One region of the Pseudoalteromonas sp. Bsw20308 genome, then DNA from elsewhere that is predicted to be linked to it. Evidence: predicted binding sites of a transcription regulator. Region 1 holds the regulator's gene; the other holds the start of a gene.
What was found. The regulator LexA, encoded in region 1, represses DNA repair genes until DNA is damaged. The targets are predictions, from matches to a motif close to TACTGTATNNNNATACAGTA.
Positions count from the first base shown of each region.

Region 1 (7,791 bases):
AACCGCCCTTTTAACTCAACCAATACACCAGTTTTGTTCCAGCTATCAGGCAGGTTAAGTAATTGAGACCAGCTCATCACACCACGAGTCTGTTGCTTAGCTATGGCGGTTAGCTGTTGCTGCTTTTGCTCACCTCGCTCCAACTGCCAAAACCCTAATCGCACACACACAAGTACAACAACCACAACCATACAAAGTGTGATTAGTGAGCTAAGCTTTTGTTTGTGCCATAAAACTAACTGCATAAAGGGTCAACTCAGTGATTATTAAAATTATTATCGTACTGTTGTTAATATTTATACTTTTTAACTTATTTAGAGCATTGTTTATTATGGTGTCAGGGAAAACAGGGGGACGACCTATGTCTCACTTTTTAGGTCGTCGCGTATTGTTTTCGGTCGTTGTTTTAGTTGTTGTTATTGCAGCGCTTAAACTTGGTTTTATTAAAGCAAATAATTCGCCAATAAACGCTACAGCACATATACAAATACAAACAAACACAGCCACACCACATCTACAAAGTGCCAATACCAAGCAGCTGCTTGAAAAGCAAAGTGCTTATCTTTAGTAAAGTGTCCTTTTAATATCCGTAAAAATATTACAAATAAAAGTACGGTTCCTAGCGTTACATGCATGCCATGAAAACCAGTCAATAAAAAGAACGTATTACCGTAAATACCCGCATCTAGCGTTAGGTTAAGGTCATTATATGCATGCATGTACTCCTCAACTTGCAGCCCTAAAAAGCAAACACCCAATAAAATAGTAGCGCCTAAAAAAACCTTAAGTGGAGTACGTTTATTGTTTTCCATCGCTACGTGGGCAAAATGCAAAGTAACGGAGGAAGTAAGCAGTATTAAGGTATTTATAAGTGGTAAGCCTTGCCAGCCCATAGCTTGAGTAGTTTCGCCAGCAGGTGTTGAAACAAGCGGCCAAACGGCTTCAAAAGTAGGCCATAATACCTCGTTAGTCATTGCATTATTGCCTGCACCTCCAAGCCAAGGTACCGACAATACGCGTGCATAAAAAAGCGCACCAAAAAAGGCCATAAAAAACATAACTTCAGAAAAAATAAACCAGCTCATACCTTGTCTAAAAGACCGATCCATTTGTGCTGAGTACAAACCTTGGTCCGATTCACTAATTACATTTTTAAACCAGCTAAACAACATATACACAAGTACAGCAATACCGGCATAAAGCAGATAAACCCCGCTACCACCTTCTTTACCTACACTCATAACTGTTAAGCCTGCCCCTACTGCAATAAAAAACAATGCAACAGCACCTACAATAGGCCACGGGCTTTGTTCTGGTACATAATAATGCTCATATTCTTGATTCATTTTATTTACTCCTAGTTTCACACTAGTTTAAAAAGCTAGTTATTACTTGCCACCAGCTGTTCACTAATATCAAATACGGTATAAGATAAAGTTAATTCTTCAATGTCGCTTGGCAGTGCGGTATCAACATAAAAAAGCAATTTAAATTCAAGTTCTTCCCCTGCTTTTAGAGGTTGCTGATCAAAGCAAAAACAGGCTATTTTATGTAAATACTTTGCCGCTTTACCTGGTGAGACTGATGGTACAGCCTGCATTACTTTATCTAGGTTGCTGTTATTTTTTGCAGTAAACATTACTTCACGCATTGCACCGGGTTTTACCACTACACTGTATTCTTTTGATTTAACTTCAAACGGTGCACCACTTTGTGCGTGAGTAGTAAAGCTAACGCCAACTTCTCGGTTTTGTACTATTTTTGTACTTTGCTCTGCTTGCTCAAGCGAAGGCTTTCCATTAAGCCCTGTTACATCACAAAACACGTCATACAAAGGTACTAAAGCAAAGGCAAAGGCAAACATGCCTATGCAAATAAGTACCAAACGTTTGAGTAGCGGTGCGTGTGTCATTACTTAATTACCGGCGGCGTAGAAAAAGTATGATATGGCGCTGGAGAGTCAACTTCCCACTCAAGCCCTTCTGCCCCTTCCCATACTTTTGCAGGCACTTTATCACCGCCACGCGCGCATTTAATTACCACAGCTACAAACAACAATTGCGATAAACCAAAGGCAAACCCACCAATACTTATAATTGCATTAAAGTCGGCAAATTGAAGAGCGTAATCGGGAATCCGACGCGGCATACCGGCAAGCCCTACAAAATGCATAGGAAAAAACAGTACGTTCACGCTCACCAGCGATAGCCAAAAATGCCATTTAGCCAATGTGATATTAAACATATTGCCTGTCCACTTGGGCAGCCAGTAATAGGCCCCCGCCATTATCGAAAATACAGCCCCTGTTACTAATACATAATGAAAGTGCGCCACTACAAAATAAGTATCGTGATATTGAAAGTCAGCAGGTGTAATTGCCAGCATCAATCCCGAAAAACCACCTAAGGTAAACAGCACAATAAACGCAATACTAAAAAGCATTGGCACTTCAAAAGTTATTGAGCCTTTCCACATTGTGGCAACCCAATTAAATACTTTTACTCCTGTAGGTACCGATATAAGCATGGTCGCGTACATAAAAAACAACTCGCCAGCGACCGGCATCCCAGTAGTAAACATATGATGAGCCCATACAATAAAGCTCAATAGTGCTATGGAGGATGTGGCGTATACCATTGAGGCATAGCCAAAAAGTTTTTTACGAGAAAAGGTAGGTACTATTGTAGATATAATGCCAAAGGCAGGAAGAATCATTATGTACACTTCAGGGTGACCAAAAAACCAAAAAATGTGCTGAAACATCACCGGGTCGCCACCGCCTGCAGCATCAAAAAAGCTGGTCGCAAAGTACTTATCGGTAAGTACCATAGTGACAGCCCCTGCAAGCACTGGCATTACCGCAATTAATAAAAAGGCAGTAATTAACCACGTCCATACAAATAAGGGCAACTTCATCCATGTCATGCCGGGGGCACGTAGGTTCACTATGGTTACAATCACATTGATTGCGCCCATTATTGAGCTAATCCCCATAATATGTACGGCAAATACAAACAATGCAGTATTATCATTACTGTATGTTGTGGACAATGGTGCATAAAAAGTCCAGCCAAATGCAGGGCCCCCACCAGGCATAAATAACGATGCCAATAGGATTAAAAACGCAAACGGTAAAATCCAAAAGCTCCAGTTATTCATTCTTGGCAATGCCATATCTGGCGCGCCAATCATGAGTGGTATCATCCAGTTAGCAAGGCCTGTAAAGGCGGGCATAACCGCACCAAACACCATAATTAAACCATGCACTGTGGTCATTTGATTAAAAAAGTGAGGGTCGACCAACTGTAAGCCTGGTTGAAATAATTCAGCCCTGATCACCATAGCCATTGCGCCACCAATTAAGAACATGGTCAGCGAAAAAATTAAATATAAACTACCTATATCTTTATGATTAGTTGTGTAAAGCCAGCGTTTAAAACCTTTAGCTGGGTGATGAGCATGATGAGCTTCATTGGCGTTAGGTTGTTCTACTATGCTACTCATTAGTTCGCCTCCACTTTGGCATCAAGTGCTGTCTGTATTTGACTCGGTTGAATAACATCACCCGTATCATTACCCCACGCATTACGTTTATAAGTAATAACCGCAGCTAATTGCTTTATAGATAACTGCTTGGCAAAAGCTTGCATTGCCGTACCGGGTCGTCCATGGATAACTACATCAATGTGATCTTTTATATCGCCAAGCACTATCGGACTGCCTTTAAGTGCAGGAAATACACCCGGTAACCCCATGCCCGTAGGCTGATGGCACGCTGCACAATTAGCCATATATACTTGTTCGCCTAAAGTCATTAACTCTTCTTTTGGGAGGGTTTTATCAAGTAATGCGGCATCTGCCAGCGCAGCTTTCTGCTTCGCCTGCTTTGCATCTGCAAGCCATGTTTTAAAATCAGCCTCAGATTTAACGACCACCACAACGGGCATAAAGCCATGGTCTTTACCACACAACTCAGCACATTGGCCTCGGTAAGTACCTTCTTCGTTAATATTGGTCCATGTTTCGTTTATAAAGCCGGGGTTCGCATCTTTTTTAACTGCAAAATCAGGTACCCACCAAGAGTGAATAACATCATCTGAAGTCATTAAAAATCGTACTTTTTGATTTATTGGCAGTACAAGAGGCTTATCAACCTCAAGTAAGTAGTTAGGGTTTTTATCTGCAAGATTCGCGATTTCATCTTGCGGGGTAGATAAAATAGAGTAGAACTCTACATCTTCGCCCATATATTCATAATGCCATTTCCATTGCGAACCCGTAATTTTAATAGTGAGATCAGCTTTACTGGCATCTTCCATTGCAATAAGGGTTTTAGTGGCTGGTACTGCCATAGCAATTAAAATAACAAACGGAATTGCAGTCCAAAGTATTTCTACTTTAGTGCTTTCGTGAAATTGGGCAGGTACAGCCCCTTTAGATTTACGGTGATGAATAAGTGCCCAAAACATAATTGCGAACACTATCACCCCAATCACACAACATATTATAAATATGGTCATGTGCAGCTGATATACATTATTGCTTATATCGGTTACGCCTTTGCGCATATTGTATTGGCTGTTCGCCAAAACTGAGTGCGAAAAAACACATAATATAAGCCACAAGGTAGAGGTCAGTTTACCCATGTGACGGCTCCTTTGATGCTATTGCGAATGCAAAGCGAAGAGGCATACGGCTTAAACGCCAATTCGTTATTTTTATTTTTTTAGCCAATCTTATTTAATATTGATTGGTTTTGCTGCGCCAACAACGAGTTTGTGTATATTGTGTGTTCTCAAAACTAAAAAGCTGTGAGTTATTATTAGCTCAGCACATTAATAATTAGCTAAAAAACGAACAACAAGCAAGTTTTAGTATAAAAAACAATCAGGTGATATTGAGTAATTAATAAAAAATCAGTAATCAACTAATCAACAGGAAGTTCGAAATATGAGCAAAACAAAGGGGTTTAACGCATTCGGAGGAGGAAAATATAAGTGCAAAAAAATTTACAGCTAAAATAATTAGTGGGCTGTTTACGTCCTATTTTTAGTGCTAATGTTAAAACAAAAATGCGTGCTAAAAAGCACGCATTTATAAAAATAAATTAAAAACTACATCCAATCAGCGTTACGAATAACTCCAACGGCTAAACCTTCTATATTAAAAGATTCATTTTCTAGATCAACTTCAATTGGCGAAAAGTCGTCATTCTCAGCATGCAATAATACTTTTCGGCCTGCTTTTTCAAACCGCTTTACGGTAACATCATCATCAACACGAGCAACTACAACTTGTCCATTTTCTGCAACTTGAGTTTTATGCACAGCTAACAAATCACCATCCATAATACCTATATCTTTCATGCTCATACCGTTAACGCGCAATAAAAAATCAGCAGCCGGTTTAAACATTAATGGATCAATTTTACAATGACTCTCAACGTGCTCTTGCGCCAAAATAGGCTCTCCCGCTGCGACTCGCCCGATAAGAGGTAAACCTAACTGTTCAGGCTCTTCTTCCTCAACAAGTTGAATACCTCGGCTTGCACCTGGTTTCATCTTAATAGCACCTTTTTTAGCAAGCGCTTTTAAATGCTCTTCAGCAGCATTGGCACTTTTAAAGCCTAATGTTTGTGCAATTTCAGCACGTGTAGGAGGCATACCAGTGTCTTTAATAAAAACTTTAACTAATTCGAGAATTTGAGCTTGGCGCTTCGTTAATGGTCGCATACAACTGGTTTTCCATACAGTACATTTAACTGTGAGTATATACAGTTAAATAAAAATCGCAAATTTAAATTACATTGATTGCTTGCTGTTAATAAATCACTTTTACACTTATGTAGAAACAACGAATGTTTACATAAAATAAACATTTGTATCTTTATATTTACGATTAAGGGCTAATTTGATGACAGCCACATGTTAATAAATTGAAAACAACTTATTAACATGTACACTTTATGTGTACAAACACTTAAAAGGATTATCAAATGAAAAAATATTCACCATTGTTTATTGGCTTATTGTTTAGCGGCTATGCGTATGCCCAAGTCCCACTTTTCGAAGTGCAGCACTCTAACTTTACGCAAAACATTAATAAAGAAGGTAATGCTCAATCTCAATTTGGGCAACCGCTTTTCGAACTAAGCGCAAAAACCAATGCATTCTTTTTACCTGTTCAGGGAAGTGACATTGAATTTATCAAAAGTACAGCAAGTACATCAGCAACTGGTAACTTAATCTGGGTAGGTAAAAGCTTAGATGGTGACGAAGTAACACTGATAAAATCTACAAAGGGGATTTCTGGTACGATAAAGGTAAATGAACATGTTTATAAATTGCAACCGAATAAACATTCTGGTCATAATTTTATTGAATTAGATCCTGCCAAGCAACCTGCTGAGCATGCACCCGATTATCAACAATCTAATAACACTATTTCAATCAGTGAACAAATTTTAACAGAACAAAGCTTCCAAACAGCTATGGCAACTAACGCGCAAAGCAATATTAGCTTACTCGTTTTATACACCCCAGCCGCAGAACAAAAATCTAGTGATATTAATAGCTTGATTGATCTTGCAATAGTAGAGACTAATCAGGGTTACCAAAACTCAGGTGTCAATGCAGTTGTTAGTTTGGCCCATGTAAGCCGAGTTAATTATACTGAAGCTACAAATTCAGGTACGGATTTAAATCGTTTAGCTGCCAAAAACGATGGTTATATGGATGAAGCGCACACACTACGAGATCAATACGGTGCTGATGTAGTCATATTAATAAACGACGTTAACGGCTACTGTGGCCAAGCCAAAGCAATTGGTGCAAATGCTAACAGCGCATTTGCGATGGTTGATTATGACTGTGCAACCGGCTATTACTCTTTCGGTCATGAAATTGGTCATTTACAAGGTGCTCGTCATAACCCTGAAAACGATCCATCAACATCTCCTTATTCGTTCGGCCATGGTTATCAGCAACCTCAATCACAATGGCGTTCAGTAATGGCTTATAACTGTACAAATAACTGCACAAGAATCAATTACTGGTCAAATCCAAACAAATCATACAGCGGAAGTGTTATGGGAACTCCATCAAAACACGATAACGCTAGAGTCTTAAATTTAACAAACCCAACAATTGCAAATTTTAGATCTGCATCTAGCCCACCGGTAAATAACAATACACTGCAAAATAACCAATCTATCGTTGTTAGTGGTGATCGAAACAGTGAGCAATTGTTTACTTTTACAGTGCCAAGTGAAGCTGAGCAAGTCACATTTTCGACCTCTAATGGCACTGGGGATGTTGACCTACATGTAAAATATAATGCAATTGCAACGAGCAGTAACTACGATTGCCGACCGTATAAAAACGGAAATAATGAAAGCTGTAGCGACACCCGCACTGGTAATTACTCTATTATGATTAAAGGCTACAGTGCTTTTAGTAATGTCGAGTTAATAGCTAGTTACCAATAAAAGATCTGGCTAAGTATAAGCAAGTAACATTATGCTGCTTGCTTATATTTAGCCTAGGGCGATTTCTTCTTTACTGCTCGATTGTATCAATAAACTACGATATCCCTATTATTACTTCTTACTATCCGCCTCACGCTATCTGGCTATAAATTTAGATCCACTTTTTTATTTTCATTATCTTAACTTTATGAAAATATAAGCCATATTTTTACTACTATTTTAAAAGGTAAGCTTATGAGTATTTGGTATCAACCTGTTACTTTAGAGTTTTGCAAACAGCTAGATGAGGGTATAAACGGCCAAGG
Region 1 covers NZ_CP013138.1:3,783,923-3,791,713, forward strand. Annotated here, with positions in the region: gene D172_RS16600 (SURF1 family protein) at 1-245, opposite strand, end outside; gene D172_RS21895 (DUF2909 family protein) at 260-568, shown strand; gene D172_RS16605 (cytochrome c oxidase subunit 3) at 471-1,346, opposite strand; gene D172_RS16610 (cytochrome c oxidase assembly protein) at 1,382-1,912, opposite strand; gene ctaD (cytochrome c oxidase subunit I) at 1,912-3,504, opposite strand; gene coxB (cytochrome c oxidase subunit II) at 3,504-4,646, opposite strand; gene lexA (transcriptional repressor LexA) at 5,115-5,732, opposite strand; gene D172_RS16630 (M12 family metallo-peptidase) at 5,996-7,486, shown strand; gene D172_RS16635 (PaaI family thioesterase) at 7,721-7,791, shown strand, end outside.

Region 2 (7,791 bases), 1.3 Mb from region 1:
CGTGTTTTTAAGCTGGTTGCATCTGTTACGTTGTGCACGTTGTTAAACAAACGCGTAAGTACGGCTTTGTAATCAATATTGGTCACAACGCCTTTAATGCGGCGTACTACTTCGGCGTAGTCGTTGCCCATGGGGGTGGCTTCATACATTGATTTAAAGTTAGCAGCGCGGCCAATACACATGCCACCCTGTAGCTTTACGTAGTCTTTCCAGTTGGCAGTATCGGCAGCGTGGCGAATAGGCTCTATTACTTCATCTTTTACAGCGGTTCGCATACGGCGAAGCTCGCGGTAAACTGTAACGCTTGGCGAACCCTGAAACTGAAACTGGCGAATATTCCATGTACTAGCCCAAGCTAAAACAGGGTTAGCCTGCTCTTGCAGGTTTTCCCCTGTGTCAGCGTCAACATGGTCGCTAAGCATATAACCATCAATATTTTTACTGATGTATTTAGCAATATAACTGGCCGCACTGCCCTTGTTTTTATCTAGCTTTACAGCGTCAAAGCGTGGGCTAAACGTACGGTAAAATTTGGTAGGCGCTTTATGGTTTTTCGCCTTAATTTTTTTAGGTTCTCTGTTTTCAACTTTGGCTTTTTCGGCCTCTTCTTTATTACGCTGTATAGCTACTTCGTTGGCCTTTTTTTTAGCAAAACCCCACGCACTGCGCTTTTTTTTATACAGTTTAAATAAGTGGGTTTTCTCAGTATGAGCACGATATTTAACACAGGCCTCAACCGTTTTTATGTGTGTGCCGTGGGTGTTTATATCTACAAATTTGTTAAATACTTTTGCTCGAGTAAGCTCAGGGCCATAACGATCGTAAAGCTCGATTTTGTCTTCTTGAATAAAGTACCAACGCAAAATAGCGTTGATTTCTTGTAGTTTGTTTTTAGGCATAAATAACATCATATGCCAATGCGGGCAGCCGTCAGCATGGGGTTCTACCACACGTACACCAAAGTATTTAAGGTCACGGCGGTTTAATTTGGAGCGTGCACGTGCCCACGTAGTAGTTAAATAATTTTGGGCATCTTTAGGTGTTGAACCGTCCCATGTATTAGCATTAGCATGAAAACGCGCAGGGCAAGTAATAGTATAAAACATAGCAACATAGCCCATTTCATCGGCCAGTTCTTCGGTTTCACGTATTCGTAGCATTAATTCATTACGGCGGTTAGCGGGGTTTGCCATGCCGCTTTTTACAGCTTCAATTAGGTCAATTACATCGCCGTCACTGCTTTGCAGTTCCATCATTTCTAGGAACTGGCGGCCGCTGGCTTGGGCAAAGCTAAATTCACGCTGTGCTTGTTTTGACGAGTAAGGGCTAATGCCACGGCGTTTAGGTTTTTTACTGTTTTTATCGTGGTATAGGTCTTTACCCACTTGGCCTGTCGCAATTTCTAGCAACTCTAAAAACTGTTTACGCAGAGTTTTTAATTGCCGTGCCCACCACTTATCGCACTGCATTTTAAGCAACGCAATTTCAAAGCATTCTTGCGGTAAGTCATCTTCACGCATGCTATAAAATGGCACGTTCACACCAAACGACTTTGCATGATCGCTTACGGCTTCATACGTCACACGTACTAATTTTTCATAGCTTAAACGTTGGTGTTCTTCGCTTACATCAAGGGTAATTTGCACGCACTCCATAGCGAGTGTGCCTGCGTGTTTTTTAGTTTTTTCAATACTGCTTAAAATATGCCATGGCAATGGCATATTTTGAGTAATACTAAACAGCACACCAAAGCGTGGTTTTAACCTAGCAATAGTGCGGCGTAACCATGTATTTGCACGAAACTGGCTACCCGCCTTTTTTTGGTTATAGCGGTCTATGTATTTACGGGCCATACGACTCTGTAAAGGCACTGGCACATTTTGCAAGCCACGCGCTAAAAAGTTGTGGTCGTCTATATCGCTTATAGACGAAATTAAACCCTTAGCTATACCAGATAGTCTAAGGGCTTGTAGGTCGAGTGGTTTAGGGTTAGCCATTTATTCGGTTAACTCTATTAACGCAGGTTCTCCGTGAATTTGCGCGGCGTCTAATGCGGTTTGCATTTGGTCGTAAACTGGCGCGTATACATCATGTACATCAACAATCATTCTCACTATTGGCAAAAAGTCAGTTAGGCAGTTTTCACACTCCATAAGCATTGCAACTGTTGGACGTTTGTTTAAATTGCGAATAGTAAAATTAGCTTGGTCGATAGCGTGTTCAATGATATTTCTTACTAAGTTCTGTTTTTTAAATAGATCTTGGTCTTTGATAGTGGTCATTTTTAATATTCCTTTGGGGGTTTTATTGGTTGTTATTTAACAACGCCAAGTGCTGAAAAGATTGTTCGAAAGTCTGCGGTTCTATTGCCGAGGTAAGTAATAAAACAGCCTTTAGGTGCGCCTTTTTTTACATTACCTTGTGCATCATTAAAGTGTGTACGGCCATCAATAAAACAGCTTAAGCCTGCGTTTAATAACTTTTGGCACCATGCCTCTGAGCTATTAACAAAGGTGATGTTCATTGCTTCTTTAAAGTTACCTTGTGCATATTGGTCTAAGTAGTAATCAATCCAATCGCCGTTGCTGGCTATGTCTTCGGTAATACAATGGCCCCGATACTTGCTGTAATTCGGGTCGTTACATATTTTTTTAACGCATTTTGGCTTACATGCTATTTCACCTTTATTGAATGGGTGATTTAACCAAACAGTATTAGCTATCCAATTGCGTGTTAATGCATCGTCATCTTTAGTTAAGTAACACGTCGCTTTTACTGACTTGTTAGCAACCACACAACTTGCAGGGTCTAAATCAATAACGGGAAACATTTGGTGCACATACTTCAAAACTTTAGCGGGCGTGTAAAATTCAACATTGCCACTGTCTTGATTGATTAGTTGATCAGGTGTCATGGCTAATCCCTAATGTGCTTGTTCTGTTTTTTGAGTATTTTTAGCAATGCTAAAATCTCGCTTTTGTAAAAAACGGCTTGGTGTCATGGCATTAGCATCAACAAAGGCGGTTACTATTTCTTGAAGCTGCAAAATAGCTTGATGTATTTTAAGGCGCTTTTCACGGTCAAATTGGTGATAGCTCCTTTCTAAATCACTTTTAGATAGCCCTGCCGAATAACACACAATTACTTGCTGCGGTTTACTCAAGTGCTGATACACATATTCAGCGGTATGACGATCGCTATTAAATAGCCCTTTAATCTCAGTAAGCCCCTTTGGTGTTGGCTTTACATCAACAACTTTTAACTGAGTTTTTTCAGGCTGTTCGTTTATGTCTGTAATATCGCGTTTTTTTGCAATTTCTAATGCTGCATTTGCCATGGTTTTCTCCTAGTTGTTTACGCTTTGTTGGTGCTGCGTTCTAAATTTAATTAGCTCGTTTAAGCGATAATGATTAGCTTTGCCAAATTGAATCGATTTAGGAAAATCAGACAACTTCGACAAAATCCAAAACTTTTTACGCGCACATCCCAATACCTCGCATGCCTCAACGGTGCTAACTAGGCGGTCTTTTTGCTCTTCAAGCTCAGTGCGTAGTTGGTTGTTTTCTTGTAGTAGTGCAAACAGCACAGCTTTAGCATCTGGATGAATATCTAATAAAATAATTTGTTGTTCAGTGCTCATGCTGCATCTTCCTTTTTGCTTTTTTGATGATCGGCCAGTAAATCGTTTACCGATATTTCACCGTTAGTTAGTTCTGAAATACGTGGAATGTATTTCGCTGGGGCTTGACCGAATTTATTCATCCAATCCCACACAGAAGCTTGTTTTACACCTAAGGCGTTGCCTAATTTGGTTTGCCCACCATAGATTTTTACAGCTTTAGTGATGTTATTCATAGTTCAACACCTTAAATTACAGTTTGTAGCTGTATTAAAGTACAGTTTATGGGTGGTTGTCAATACCCTTTTTAACTGTAAAATAGTTAAAAGCTGTAATTTAACTGTATTTTTAAACTTTAAATATGTTGATTTGAATGATAAAGGACTACTCATGAGCATCGGAAATAGAATAAAAGAAAGACGTAAAGAGCTTAAACTTACTCAAGTTAAGCTCTCTGAAATGATAGGCATTGCACAACAGTCACTACAAAAAATCGAAAATGGAACCACTAAAAATCCGCGCAATATTCAGGCATTAGCTGAAGCTTTAGAGTGTCCCCCTGAGTTTTTACAGTTTGGCATTGGTGACAGCAAAGATATCAACAGTAATGTATTACCAGGGCCAACAATCAAAGCCACCGCCCCACTTATCAGCTGGGTACAAGCTGGCGCTTGGTCAGAAATAAGTGAAATTAAAGCTTATGACGCAGAACGTTTTATGTGCCCTGTTAATTGCAGTGACCTAACCTTTGTTTTAAAGGTGCAAGGTATTAGCATGGAGCCAAAGTTTGATGAGGGTGATTTAATTTTTGTAGACCCTGAAGCCGAGTGCATTCACGGTTCGTACGTAGTAGCCCGCCTAGACGACGACAACCAAGCCACTTTTAAACAGCTAATTATCGAAAATGGTCACAAGTTCCTAAAAGCCGCCAACCCCAACTGGCCAGAGCAACTAATACCGATTAATGGTAATTGTACGTTGGTGGGGAAGGTTATATTTACGGGTAAGTCGCTTTGAAAGCGTCAATGATTCAACAAGGGGCATGATTGCAACGCCAAGAAACAACAGTTATACTTAGGATATCTATTGACACATTCGTCAATTCAACAAATTAAACTATAACGGAACTTTGATGAGCGGAAATAACGACGACTCTCCAGCTACTCGTGGACAATTTGTTACTTTTGAATTTATTGCTAGTATAGTTTTCGCGATCACAATCGCGATTTCAGCGTGGACATGGAACAACCGTGTTGCGAATGTTGACAACCGTTTCACTCAACTAGACCAGCGTTTTGAAAAACTAGATACTAAATTAGATGCCTTGATTCTATCTGTTAATACAATTCAAAATACAGTAGCGACTAAAGACGATTTATTAAAACTATCTAATCGTGTTACTCAAAACGAGAAAGACGTTGCGCGTATGGACTTTCGTGTAAATCATATTGAAAAGAAAACACCCTGATATTTACGGATTACGAAAAAGGCCGCTAATTTAGCGGCCTTTTTATTTTAGGTATTTATTAATGAACGGGATAGCTTAGTTAATCTGTCTAAGCTACCCCCATTGATTAGTAACTCTAAAAATTCCATTTGGTTACATTGATAGCGTTGTTTGTAAATGTACTTTTTATTTATGAGTTCAAACAAGTCAAACACCACGCTACCAAGATACATTTCGCTTTTATCTCCGTCCCAGCCCATTTGATCACCAAACTGTACTTGGATTGTGATATTACTATTTTTGGAAGGGAAGTTATCACCCATTTTAAACTTTAAAATAGGCCCTTGAGTCCAAACCATATAGCCCTTTTTATCTTTTTTACGCTCTTCGTATTTTATATCAAGCGCATCTCTGAACGTGTAAGGCACACTAAAATACCAGTTCTCGTTATTTAGCGTTCCTTGACTTATTGCAGAGTTGTAATAAACGCTAGGATAAGCGGCCAACTCCCTTTTTATTTTGTTTTTATCACCACTAGGCCACATTGTTTTTAAGTGTTTTAGCATTGCGCTTTCTAAAAATTTAAATTCTATACTCTGGTTTCCTAGTAACTCTTTGCACCATGTAAACAAACGATCGGCTGCGGTATTTAAATGGCTATACGATATTGCTGATTTCTTTCTCTTATAACGAACCACCCAATTTTTAGTACGCTTTATTATGACTTCTTTAAAGTCACCTGTTAGTTCATCAATCTCTAGCTCTGTTCTGTATTCTTCAAAACATACTTGTAGCTCTGGTAATTTTTTAGGGTTGCCGTTTTTAAAACGTTCGTAAATTGATAGATCTTTTGTGCTTTCGGTCAAATCAATTAACCATTGCTCGACAGGGAAATGTGGTGCTATCGCATTTTTTATGTCTAACAATGTTTGCTGTGGCTCTACTTTTGGTGGCTGATTAACCTCTGACGATCTATCTTTTGTTAGTTCGCCATTCTCAGCCATGACTTGTATTCGTTCAATTAGGAATGTTTTTAAAGCGTTGGTTGTATAGCACTTGGCTCGTACCTTATTGCCTTTAATACTTATAGGTCCTAAAACACGAGACTGGCCACTCATGCTACCACCATTGTAGATTACGTTTATTTTTTGTTTGGTATCAATTGCGTTTTGAATTTGTTGTTCTGCGTCCATGATCTTCCCTTTTCATTGAAGATCATAGATTAAGTTACTGTTCAGTTTTTAACAAGCTGAGGATTTATACAGGCAATGCTACACTGCGATGGAATTAGTTGATTGATTAGGCGGGTTAAACATGGGATAGCCACTCATCCTTACTTGCCGCATTTCTAGGGATAACAATACATCTATCAAAGTCTATGTATTCTAGCTTTCTTGCAAATGCATATGAGACACACATAACTAAAATAATCCCTGCTGAATCTATATTTTTAGCTGTAACTTGACTATAAAGATTTACTTTCACTCCGCTTACTTTCATAAACCTATTTTTTAGAAACAACCTATTATTCTCATGCCCTAAAAAATTAAAGAACGAAATTGCTAGTAAACTAAAGTCATTTATAACAATATTAAGCTCATATCCATTGTTTTTCGAGTATTGAACTGTTTCAATAAATCGATGCTTAATTACCTCGTCAAAATCATCATATGCTTCTGTAATATATAGTTTCACAGTATTCTCTTTTTTGAAATTTTAATAATTATTACACTTAGTCGTTATACGATTAATGTTTTACCCTCTATATTCAAAAAATACTTTCGTATACTCATTCAGAATGCATAGAACTAGCATAATGCTAGAGTAAACTACAACCTACATTAGCTTTAAAAAAGGCTCTCCTTTTACAATAACTTTTGTTTTATCTAATTTATTAAGCTCATTCGAATTGATATTTAATAAGTTAGCTTCAACTTCAAATACGGCTTTTTGATTTTGCTTATCAACACTCAACACTTTAACTTTAGCGAATGTCTCTGCCTGCTCTGAACGAACAAGCGCTTCACCATCAACATCACCAAACACAGAAAAGTTAGGGTTGTTCTTTGATTTTGATACAAGCTCAACACCCTGCTTTATATCTTTCTTTTTTATCGCAAATGCATGAAAGTCGTTATCATTTTTACCAAACGAAACAACGGCAGACTCATCTGGGCCAGGTAACAAATTGAATGTATCAACGCTTATATAAAGTATCTTCTGTTGAAAATTATAAATATGAGAATAAATTATCAAAGCTATAAATATTATGGAGATAATTATTTTCATGGGAATGCGCTCTACTGATATTATTTATAGCTTTGACCGTTACAACTGCAATATTTGACAGATATTAACGACGATTAAGAGCTAAGTGATTTTTGTTAGAAAATACTTGTAATCGCCAACCTCTTTTACGTTAGCATTAATTTTTTCAAAAACTTTGAGCCAAAAATTTATAGACTTTTCATTTGCTTCTAACCAAACCTCATTCTTTGCCTCAAAAATAAATCCAAATACTTCCAAAGCAGCATTTCTAGAAAAAACACTACCTCTATATTCTTTTGGAACAAAAAAACGTCCTAGTTCACAAGACTCAATATCATCATTAGCTGTTATGAAATAAGCGACGTCTTCTGATACCTCATCCTTTACCTGATAATAGCCATGATTAATCCATTCAAAACCAGTGTTTATTTCACCAGTTTTGCTGAATTCATTTTCT
Region 2 covers NZ_CP013138.1:2,470,008-2,477,798, forward strand. Annotated here, with positions in the region: gene D172_RS10655 (replication endonuclease) at 1-1,997, opposite strand, end outside; gene D172_RS10660 (hypothetical protein) at 1,998-2,282, opposite strand; gene D172_RS10665 (DNA N-6-adenine-methyltransferase) at 2,315-2,914, opposite strand; gene D172_RS10670 (hypothetical protein) at 2,924-3,337, opposite strand; gene D172_RS10675 (helix-turn-helix transcriptional regulator) at 3,347-3,640, opposite strand; gene D172_RS10680 (YdaS family helix-turn-helix protein) at 3,637-3,855, opposite strand; gene D172_RS21275 (LexA family protein) at 4,010-4,636, shown strand; gene D172_RS10690 (hypothetical protein) at 4,752-5,087, shown strand; gene D172_RS10695 (hypothetical protein) at 5,135-6,259, opposite strand; gene D172_RS10700 (hypothetical protein) at 6,375-6,761, opposite strand; gene D172_RS10705 (hypothetical protein) at 6,903-7,355, opposite strand; gene D172_RS10710 (hypothetical protein) at 7,437-7,791, opposite strand, start outside.
Region 2: the regulator LexA is predicted to act here: its motif matches at 3,883-3,902, upstream of D172_RS21275 (LexA family protein).